Regions from separate parts of the Rhodococcus koreensis genome, predicted to be linked through region 1. Evidence: predicted binding sites of a transcription regulator. Region 1 holds the regulator's gene; the other holds the start of a gene.
What was found. Region 1 encodes HspR, which represses chaperone genes until heat shock. Its sites were predicted from a motif close to ANNTGAGTNNNNNNNACTCANNT; they were not measured.

Region 2: the regulator HspR is predicted to act here: its motif matches at 2,754-2,776, upstream of dnaK (molecular chaperone DnaK).

What each region holds. Positions count from the first base shown of each region.
Region 1 is NZ_CP070609.1:6,654,038-6,658,463, reverse strand. It holds gene JWS14_RS30160 (response regulator) at 1-213, opposite strand, end outside; gene JWS14_RS30155 (hypothetical protein) at 477-953, shown strand; gene JWS14_RS30150 (hypothetical protein) at 1,001-1,147, shown strand; gene JWS14_RS30145 (heat shock protein transcriptional repressor HspR) at 1,264-1,671, opposite strand; gene dnaJ (molecular chaperone DnaJ) at 1,671-2,858, opposite strand; gene grpE (nucleotide exchange factor GrpE) at 2,881-3,531, opposite strand; gene dnaK (molecular chaperone DnaK) at 3,528-4,426, opposite strand, start outside.
Region 2 is NZ_CP070609.1:8,401,236-8,405,661, reverse strand. It holds gene dnaJ (molecular chaperone DnaJ) at 1-86, opposite strand, end outside; gene grpE (nucleotide exchange factor GrpE) at 170-841, opposite strand; gene dnaK (molecular chaperone DnaK) at 838-2,685, opposite strand; partial or broken gene JWS14_RS50350 (serine protease) at 3,185-3,337, opposite strand; gene JWS14_RS38235 (hypothetical protein) at 3,553-3,876, shown strand; gene JWS14_RS38230 (MFS transporter) at 4,106-4,426, opposite strand, start outside.

The DNA.
Region 1 (4,426 bases):
CACGGCCGCCGCCACCTGCGAACCGTCCAGTTCCGGCATCCGGTAGTCGAGGAGCGCGACGTCGGGGGCGAGTTCGCGGATCAGGGCGAGCGCCGCCGCACCGTCGTCCGCCTCACCGACCACCTCGATGTCGCCGCTGGCGAGGAGGGCACGGACGACACCGTCCCGGAAGATCGGGTGGTCGTCGCCCACCACGACCCGCACGGCGGTCACGGCGCGGTCCGATCCGTGTCGACTCCGGCGAAGTCCATTGCTCACTTTCTCACGTGAGCGGGCCCGCGCGGAGCACTTCGCGGCGCCGGTGTCCCCCGATCGGGGGACACCGGATTCATCCCGCCCTCGGTCCTGTCGGTGGACAGACTGCGGCGCGCATTCGCGACATAGTTGGTGCACACCGGAAAACGGGGAGATCGGAAAACGAAACCCCCACGGCCCCAGACGTTCCCCCTCAGAGCCACAACTCAGGAGAAGCCATCATGCGCACCAACGCCCGCCGCCGCGTCGCCCTCTTCATCGCACTGCCCGCCACCGCACTGGCCGTCACCGGATTCGCCGTCGCGGCCGCCGGAGTCGCCACCGCAGGCACGATGCCGACGTCGGGACCGACGATCGCGATGACGATCAGCAACGACACCGACCTGCCGATGGTTCTCGCCGGATCGTCGAACCCGTACGGGCAGTGGATGCAGGCGCCGTCGGACTACCTCGCCCCGCACAGCAGCCAGATCGTGAAGGCATACTCCAACGACCCGAACGGCGTCGAGGTGGACGCCACCTACGCGCTGCCCGGTGGTGCGCAGGCCGTGTTCCGCGCCGACAACTACAACAACATGACCGACGTGGACGGGACCCGCATCGACGGCAACTTCGGCCACGGCTACGGCATCAGCAGCTGGATCGACTCGGGCTACCCGAACATGAACGCCGGCTACCACCTGTACGGACAGCCCTGATCGACGACCACAACCATCCACCGAACACTCGCCGAAAGACCGAGACCATGATCATGCACGTCACCCCCACCCCCACACCCACCGTCTCCAAGGCACTGTGGAGCACCGAGGAGATCAAGGCACGACTCGAGCAGATGGACATTCCACGCTCACACACCCGCCGCGGGCCCCGCTGGGGCAGCCGCGACCGATAAGCCGGGGGCCGGGGGCCGCGGGCCGGGGGCCGGGGGCCGGGGGCACGATGTCGCACTGATCCACTCCGACAGGATCAGTGCGACATCGGTTCCGGTTCACACGGCGGAACGCCCGGTCAGCGCTGGTGCCGCGGCTTCCACACGACGAGCGCGTTGCTCCGCGGAATCGGCACGAGGTCGCGCCGGTAGCCGGCGTGGACCTTCGAGATCTCCTCCGCCAGCTCGCGAACCCGGTGCTGCAGAGCCTCCACCTGGTTGGTGAGTTCGATGATCCGCTTGATCCCGGCGAGATTGACACCCTCGTCCTGGGAGAGGCGCTGCACCTCGCGGAGCAACGCCACATCCCGCGGCGAGTAGCGTCGCCCGCCACCGGATGTGCGGTGCGGGGTGACGAGCCCGAGCCGGTCGTAGTTGCGCAATGTCTGGGCGTGCATGCCCGCGAGTTCCGCGGCCACCGAGATCACGAAGATCTGGGCATCCGGATCAACGGCGGTTTCGCGTGGATCCCCGGTCGTGTCGCTCATCAGGCACCAGCCCACCCGGCCCTCGGATCGAATCCGCTGGCCTTCTCTGCTTCCAGATAGGTCTTCAGTGCTTCGGTGGCCGGGTCGTCGAGCTTCTGCGGAACCGCGACCTTGACCGTGACCAGCAGGTCACCGGCGCCACCGGCACGCTTGGGGACTCCCCGACCGCGTACGCGCAGGATCCGGCCGTCGGCCGTGCCCGCCGGAATCTTCACACCGACCCGACCCTCCAAGGTGGGGACGGAGACGGTGGTTCCGAGCACGAGCTCACCGTAACTGACGGGGACGACGAGGGTGAGGTCGTCGCCGTTGCGGCCGAACACCTTGTCGGGACGCACCCGGACCGTCACGAACAGGTCGCCGGACGGCGCGCCGCGCAGGCCCGCCTCGCCCTGGCCTGCCAGCCGGATCTTCTGTCCGTCACTGACACCCGCGGGGACGCGGACGGTGATGGTGCGGGTCCGGTTGGTGACGCCGTTGCCGTGGCACACCTCGCACGGCGAGTCGATGATGGATCCGGTGCCGCGGCAGTCGTCGCACGGCTCACTGAACCCGAACGCGCCCTGGTTGCGGCTGACGATCCCGGTCCCGTTGCAGCGCGGGCAGACTCGCGGGCTGGTGCCCGGCTTGGCGCCGCTGCCGTGGCAGGTGGTGCACGGCGACGGGCTGGTCAGCCGCAGCGGAACCGTTACACCCAGCGTGGCCTCGCGGAATTCGAGGGTCGTCTCCGTCTCGACGTCGCTGCCCCGGCGGGGACGGTTGGTGGTGCGGGTTGCTCCGCCACCGGCGCCGGCGCCCCGATTGAACAGGCCGCCGAAGATGTCGCCGAGGCCGCCGTCACCGGCCGCCGCGCCGCCGCCGCCGAACAGGTCGTTGATGTCGAATCCGCCCTGGCCGAAACCGCCGGCTCCGGGGTTGAATCCGCCGCCGCCCTGACCGAAGCCGCCGCTCGCGAACAGCCGACGGGCCTCGTCGTATTCCTTGCGCTTGGCCGGATCGGACAGCACGGCGTGTGCTTCGCTGACGGACTTGAAACGCTCCTCGGCCTTCGTGTCGCCGGGGTTCGCGTCGGGGTGCAGGTCGCGGGCGAGCTTGCGGTACGCCTTCTTGATCTCGTCCGCGGATGCGTTGGACGAGACGCCCAGCTCCTTGTAGAAGTCCTTTTCGATCCACTCCCGCTGGCTCACTGGGCGTCTCCTCCTCTCGCTCTTACTCTTGTTCCGACGCGGCGGGCTTCGCCGCCCCGTCGGGGGTGTTCGCGTCGGCATCGCCGGCGCGGTCGATCACAGCTACCATCGCATGCCGCAGGACGCGATCACCGAATTTGTAGCCCTTTCGCATCACCGTGCCGAGAACGGGGTCGTGACCCTCGCCCTCGTGCTGCACTGCCTCGTGCAGCGCCGGGTCGAATGCGTCGCCCTCGGCACCGAACTCGCTCAGACCGAGCGAGGTGAGGGTGCCGGTGAGCTTGTCCGCCACACCCTTCAGCGGCCCCGAGTCGAGGTCGCCGTGGCTGCGGGCGCGGTCGAGGTCGTCCAGCACCGCGATGAGCTCACCGACGACGGACGCTTTCGCGTTCGCGATGTCGGCCTGCTTGTCGCGCTGGACGCGGCGACGGTAGTTCGCGTACTCCGCCTGCAGTCGCTGCAGGTCGGCGGTGCGCTCCGCCAACTCGTCCGTCTCCGGTGCCGCCGTCTCCGACAGGGCCCCTTCGTCCACCGAGCCGGGCTGCGGAGCGGCAGCGGCGCCCGCGAGGGGCTCCACTACCGGTTCCGCGTCCCGTGTGAGACCGGTCTCGGGGTCGATCTTCCGCTTGTCCACGAAAGTGACCGGTTCCTGCTCGGTGTTGTCGGACGTCACTTCTTCTCCGCGTCGGACGGCTCGTCCACGACCTCGGCGTCGACGACGTCATCGGCACCGCTCGCGCCGGAGCCGTCGGTGTTGGCGGCTTCCTCGGCGGCACTGGCCTCGTAGATCGCCTGGCCGAGGGCCTGCGACTCGGTGGCCAGCTTCTCGACCGCAGTCTTGACGGCCGCGATGTCGGTGCCTGCGAGAGCGTCGTTGGCTTCCTTGATGGCAGCCTCGACCTTCTCCTTGACGTCGGCGGGCACCTTGTCCTCGTTGTCCTTGATGAACTTCTCGGTCTGGTGCACCAGCGACTCGGCCTGGTTGCGCACCTCGGCCTCCTCACGGCGGGCCTTGTCTTCCTCGGCGTGCGCCTCGGCGTCCTTGACCATCCGCTCGATCTCTTCCTTGGACAGACCGGAGCCGTCCTGGATCTTGATCGTGTTCTCCTTGCCCGTGCCCTTGTCCTTCGCGGTCACGTGCACGATGCCGTTGGCGTCGATGTCGAAGGTGACCTCGATCTGCGGCACGCCACGCGGGGCGGGCGGCAGGTCGGCCAGCTCGAACGAGCCGAGCAGCTTGTTGTGCGAGGCGATCTCGCGCTCACCCTGGAACACCTGGATCTGCACCGAGGGCTGGTTGTCGTCAGCCGTGGTGAAGGTCTCGGACCGCTTGGTCGGGATGGTGGTGTTTCGCTCGATGAGCTTGGTCATCACGCCACCCTTGGTCTCGATGCCGAGGGACAGCGGGGTGACGTCGAGGAGCAGCACGTCCTTGACCTCGCCCTTGAGCACGCCGGCCTGCAGGGCGGCGCCGACGGCGACGACCTCGTCCGGGTTGACGCCCTTGTTGGGCTCACGACCACCGGTCAGCTCGCGCACCAGGTCGGAGACGGCGGGCATACGGGTGG
Region 2 (4,426 bases), 1.7 Mb from region 1:
GCCTTCTTGATTTCCTCGGCCGACGCCGTTGAAGGGACACCCAGAGCGGCGTAGAAGTCGCGGTCGAGCCATTCCCGCTGCGTCACCGAGAATCCTCCTTTCCCTCTGGCCGGTAGCTGGAAAAGGGCTACGCGCCAAGAACGGCGTTGACGGGTTCGTGGGCGGCGTCTCAGGAATCGTCGCCCGATGTTGTGCCCGTGACGTCCCCTGGCCGAGCGGGTCCCTCGACCACGGTGACTGTCGCGGTCCGCAGCACCTTGCCGCCACCGAATGTGTAGCCGCGTCGCAGCACCCTGCCCACGACGGGATCGCCCCCAGCGCCTTCGTGCTGGACTGCTTCGTGCAGGGTGGGATCGAAGCGGTCGCCCTCTTCACCGAATGCGGCCACCCCCAGGCCGCTCAGGATCGCACCGAGTTCGGCCGCGATCGCAGCCAGTGGTCCGGATTCGAGGTCGCCGTGCTCGCGGGCTCGGTCGAGATCGTCGAGGATCCCGAGAAACTTCGCCGCCACCGATGCCATCGCGGCCGCGACCGCCAGGTGCCGGTCGCGTTCTATTCGGCGCCGGTAGTTGGTGTACTCGGCTTGCACCCGCTGCAGATCGGCGGTCAACTCCGCCACTCGATCAGGGTGTTCGCCCGCCTCCCGATCAGTCCGGTACCCAGGGTGCATCTCGGCGTCCGGCGTGGTCGGGTCGGGTTCCCGTTGTGGGGTCGGGGTGACGGGCTCGCTCGGGGTGTGCTCGCGTACCCGGCCGGTGTCCGGATCGCCACGGCGTTTGTCGGTGATCGCGATCGGTTCCCGCGGCGGCTTGTCGCCGTTGCGCCGCTCGCTGCTGGTCATCGGGTGTCCTCCCGTCCAGGTTCGTCCACCACCTCAGCGTCGAAGACTTCACCGGCCCCTTCCGAGGCGCCGTTCCCTCCGCCGGCGGCGGCCGAGTCCTTCGCCTGTGCGTCGTAGATCGCCTGGCCCAGGGATTGCGAGTCGGTGGTCAGTTTTTCGATGGCCTCTTTGATGGCCGCGACGTCGCTGCCTTTCAACTTCTCTTGGGCATTGGTGATCGACGCCTCGACCTTTTCCTTGACGTCGGCGGGCACCTTGTCCTCGTTGTCCTTGATGAACTTCTCGGTCTGATACACCAGCGACTCGGCCTGGTTGCGGACCTCCGCCTCCTCTCTGCGTTGAGCGTCCTCCGCGGCATGTGCCTCGGCGTCCTTGATCATCCGGTCGATCTCCTCCTTGGACAGGCCCGAGCCCTCCTGGATCTTGATCGTGTTCTCCTTACCGGTGCCCTTGTCCTTCGCGGTCACATGCACGATGCCGTTGGCGTCGATGTCGAAGGTGACCTCGATCTGCGGCACGCCACGCGGTGCCGGCGGAATCCCCGCCAGCTCGAACGAGCCGAGCAGCTTGTTGTGCGAGGCGATCTCTCGCTCACCCTGGAACACCTGGATCTGCACCGAGGGCTGGTTGTCGTCAGCCGTGGTGAAGGTCTCGGACCGCTTGGTCGGGATGGTGGTATTGCGCTCGATGAGCTTGGTCATCACGCCACCCTTGGTCTCGATGCCGAGGGACAGCGGGGTGACATCGAGGAGCAGCACGTCCTTGACCTCGCCCTTGAGCACGCCGGCCTGCAGGGCGGCGCCGACGGCGACGACCTCGTCCGGGTTGACGCCCTTGTTCGGTTCCTTCCCGCCGGTCAACTCGCGCACCAGATTCGTCACAGCGGGCATGCGGGTGGAACCGCCGACGAGCACGACGTGGTCGATGTCCTTGACCAAGATCTTCGCGTCCTTGATCACCGATTGGAACGGAGCCCGGGTACGGTCGAGGAGATCGGACGTAATCTTCTCGAACTCGCTGCGCGAGAGTTGCTCGTCGAGGAACAGCGGGTTCTTGTCCGCATCGACGGTGATGTAGGGCAGGTTGATCGACGTGCTCTGCGACGAGCTCAGTTCGATCTTGGCCTTCTCCGCGGCCTCTCGCAGCCGCTGCATCGCCATCTTGTCCTTCGTCAAATCGAACCCGTTGTGCGATTTGAATTTCTCGGCCAGCCACTTCACGATCCTGTCGTCCCAGTCGTCACCACCGAGGTGGTTGTCGCCGGACGTGGCCCGGACCTCGACGACGCCCTCGCCGATCTCGAGCAGCGAGACGTCGAAGGTGCCGCCACCGAGGTCGAAGACCAGGATGGTCTGTTCCTTGTCGCCCTTGTCGAGGCCGTAGGCCAGTGCGGCCGCGGTGGGCTCGTTGACGATGCGCAGGACGTTGAGGCCGGCGATCTGGCCGGCTTCCTTGGTGGCCTGACGCTGGGCGTCCTCGAAGTACGCGGGGACGGTGATCACGGCGTCGGTGATGTCCTCACCCAGATACGATTCCGCGTCCCTCTTCAGTTTCATCAGCACTCGGGCGCTGATCTCCTGAGCGCTGTATTTCTTGTCGTCGATTGCCACATGCCAGTCGGTGCCGATCTCCCGTTTTACCGACCGCACCGTCCGGTCCACGTTGGTGACGGCCTGGTTCTTGGCGGGCTGGCCGACCAGCACCTCACCGTTCTTCGCGAACGCCACGACCGACGGTGTCGTGCGCGAACCCTCCGAGTTGGCGACCACCACCGGGTCGCCACCCTCGAGTACACACACCACCGAGTTTGTGGTCCCCAAATCGATTCCCACCGCGCGAGCCATGACCGCCTCCAGCACCACACCTGGCGGGCGTGGTCCTTCGCGGAACCGCTAGACCTCACACCCACCGAACCTGAGTGTTATCGACTCAATTTTCCCTCGGACCTAAAATGAGGTCAAGAAGAATTGAGCGTTAGACGCTCAACATTGGAGTGTTCGTCGGATGCCGCGGCACCACCGCGTCCCACCTCATCGAAGGAGGGAACAACACGACCCGTGCGCGGGCTGGAGGACCGGGGCACCCCGTCGAACCATGGGGGTCGAATCTCGCCCGACACGACCCACCAGGAGGCGATGGTGCCAGGGCATCTGATCGAACCACTCGATCGACGGAACACCGCAATATTCAGGTGGTCGAAACTGGCCACGATCAACACCCGATTCCACGGCAACTTCGCCTTCACCGACGGGGTGCTGACCGGCGGGACAGTGATGCGGTTGGATGCGCCTGTGCAACGACGGATCCGCCAGTCGGTCGGGAGCTTATGTATCCGCCTACTGAGATGGGCCGGTAGCCGGCGCCGTACCCGCCCGTTGCATTCATGTCGGCGACAATCGAATTGATGTTGGTGCCGATCTCCGGGCCGATACACGGGGCGACGGGGTTGGCGTTGACCATCGCCACCAGCGTGGAGCCGACGACCACCGGTGGGCCGCCGGGCACGGACATTGCCGCGAGCCGCGCGGCGACCCTGCCAGCGCAGCGGGCTCCTCGGATAGCTCACGCAGACCGTGCCGTCCGCTCGAGGGCGGCCCCGCGAGTTGTGTGATCGCACCCTTGAATGGGCCGGGACGGCTACACCATGACGTTGGGTCAGGCATTGTGTGGATCGGTGCTGCGGTAGCTGCGGAATCATGGGAAGGTGAACGATGAGCAGCTGGCCCTACTGGTTTGAGATCGCCGTGATCTGCGGGATCACCGCAGTAGGCACCATCGTGTGGGGACATTGGGAGGAGCACACCCCGAAATGGCGGCGGATCGGGAAGATGGTCGTGTTTTGTGGCCTGTCGGTCCTGGTCTCCAGCACAGCGGGGCGATTCTGGTTCTTCGTGCTGCTCGGCGCCTTGGTCATGATCGTCCTGCTGGTCCACGCCTGGTGGCTTCCACGGAAAGGCATCAATGGTTGGACCGGTGAGCCCCGCGAGAAGTACTACGCCCTCCGCGGCTGGAAGTGGCCGCCGGAGGGACGGTGAAAATCGTTGGCTGATAATCCTTCAGCTATCGGAGAGGTGCGGCAGCCCGTCTGTCACCTGCGGAGACCAGTACACGGGTGGGCCTGTTCGACCGGTGTGGCGTCGAGTTCTATGAGCACACCTCAATCACGAGCCACAACACGAGGGTCAAGAGAGCGACGCATACACACGAACTCCCCTTGCTTGCAGCGTCAAGGCGTGTCGCTCCTCTCCGACGTCGATCAATACTTCACCAAGTTTCGGCGGTGCTGCGAGAGGTGGGGGCAATCCCCTTGCTGGTGGCGCCGTGCGTGTTGTTGTGTCCGCGATGGATTAGTCCGACGCTGACGAGCGCCACCAACGCGAGGAGTACGACGTATGCGGCGAATCTCCACGCGTTGCCGAGTTCTCCGTCGATCAAGGCCACCATGACGATTGGTGTGAGGCCTCCGACGACCGTGGCGATCTGGTATCCCAACGATGCACCTGAGTACCGCACGTGCGGGGGAAACATCTCCGCGAAGAGCGCGGCTTGTGGGCCGTAACAGATGCTGATCAAGGCCGACGCGAC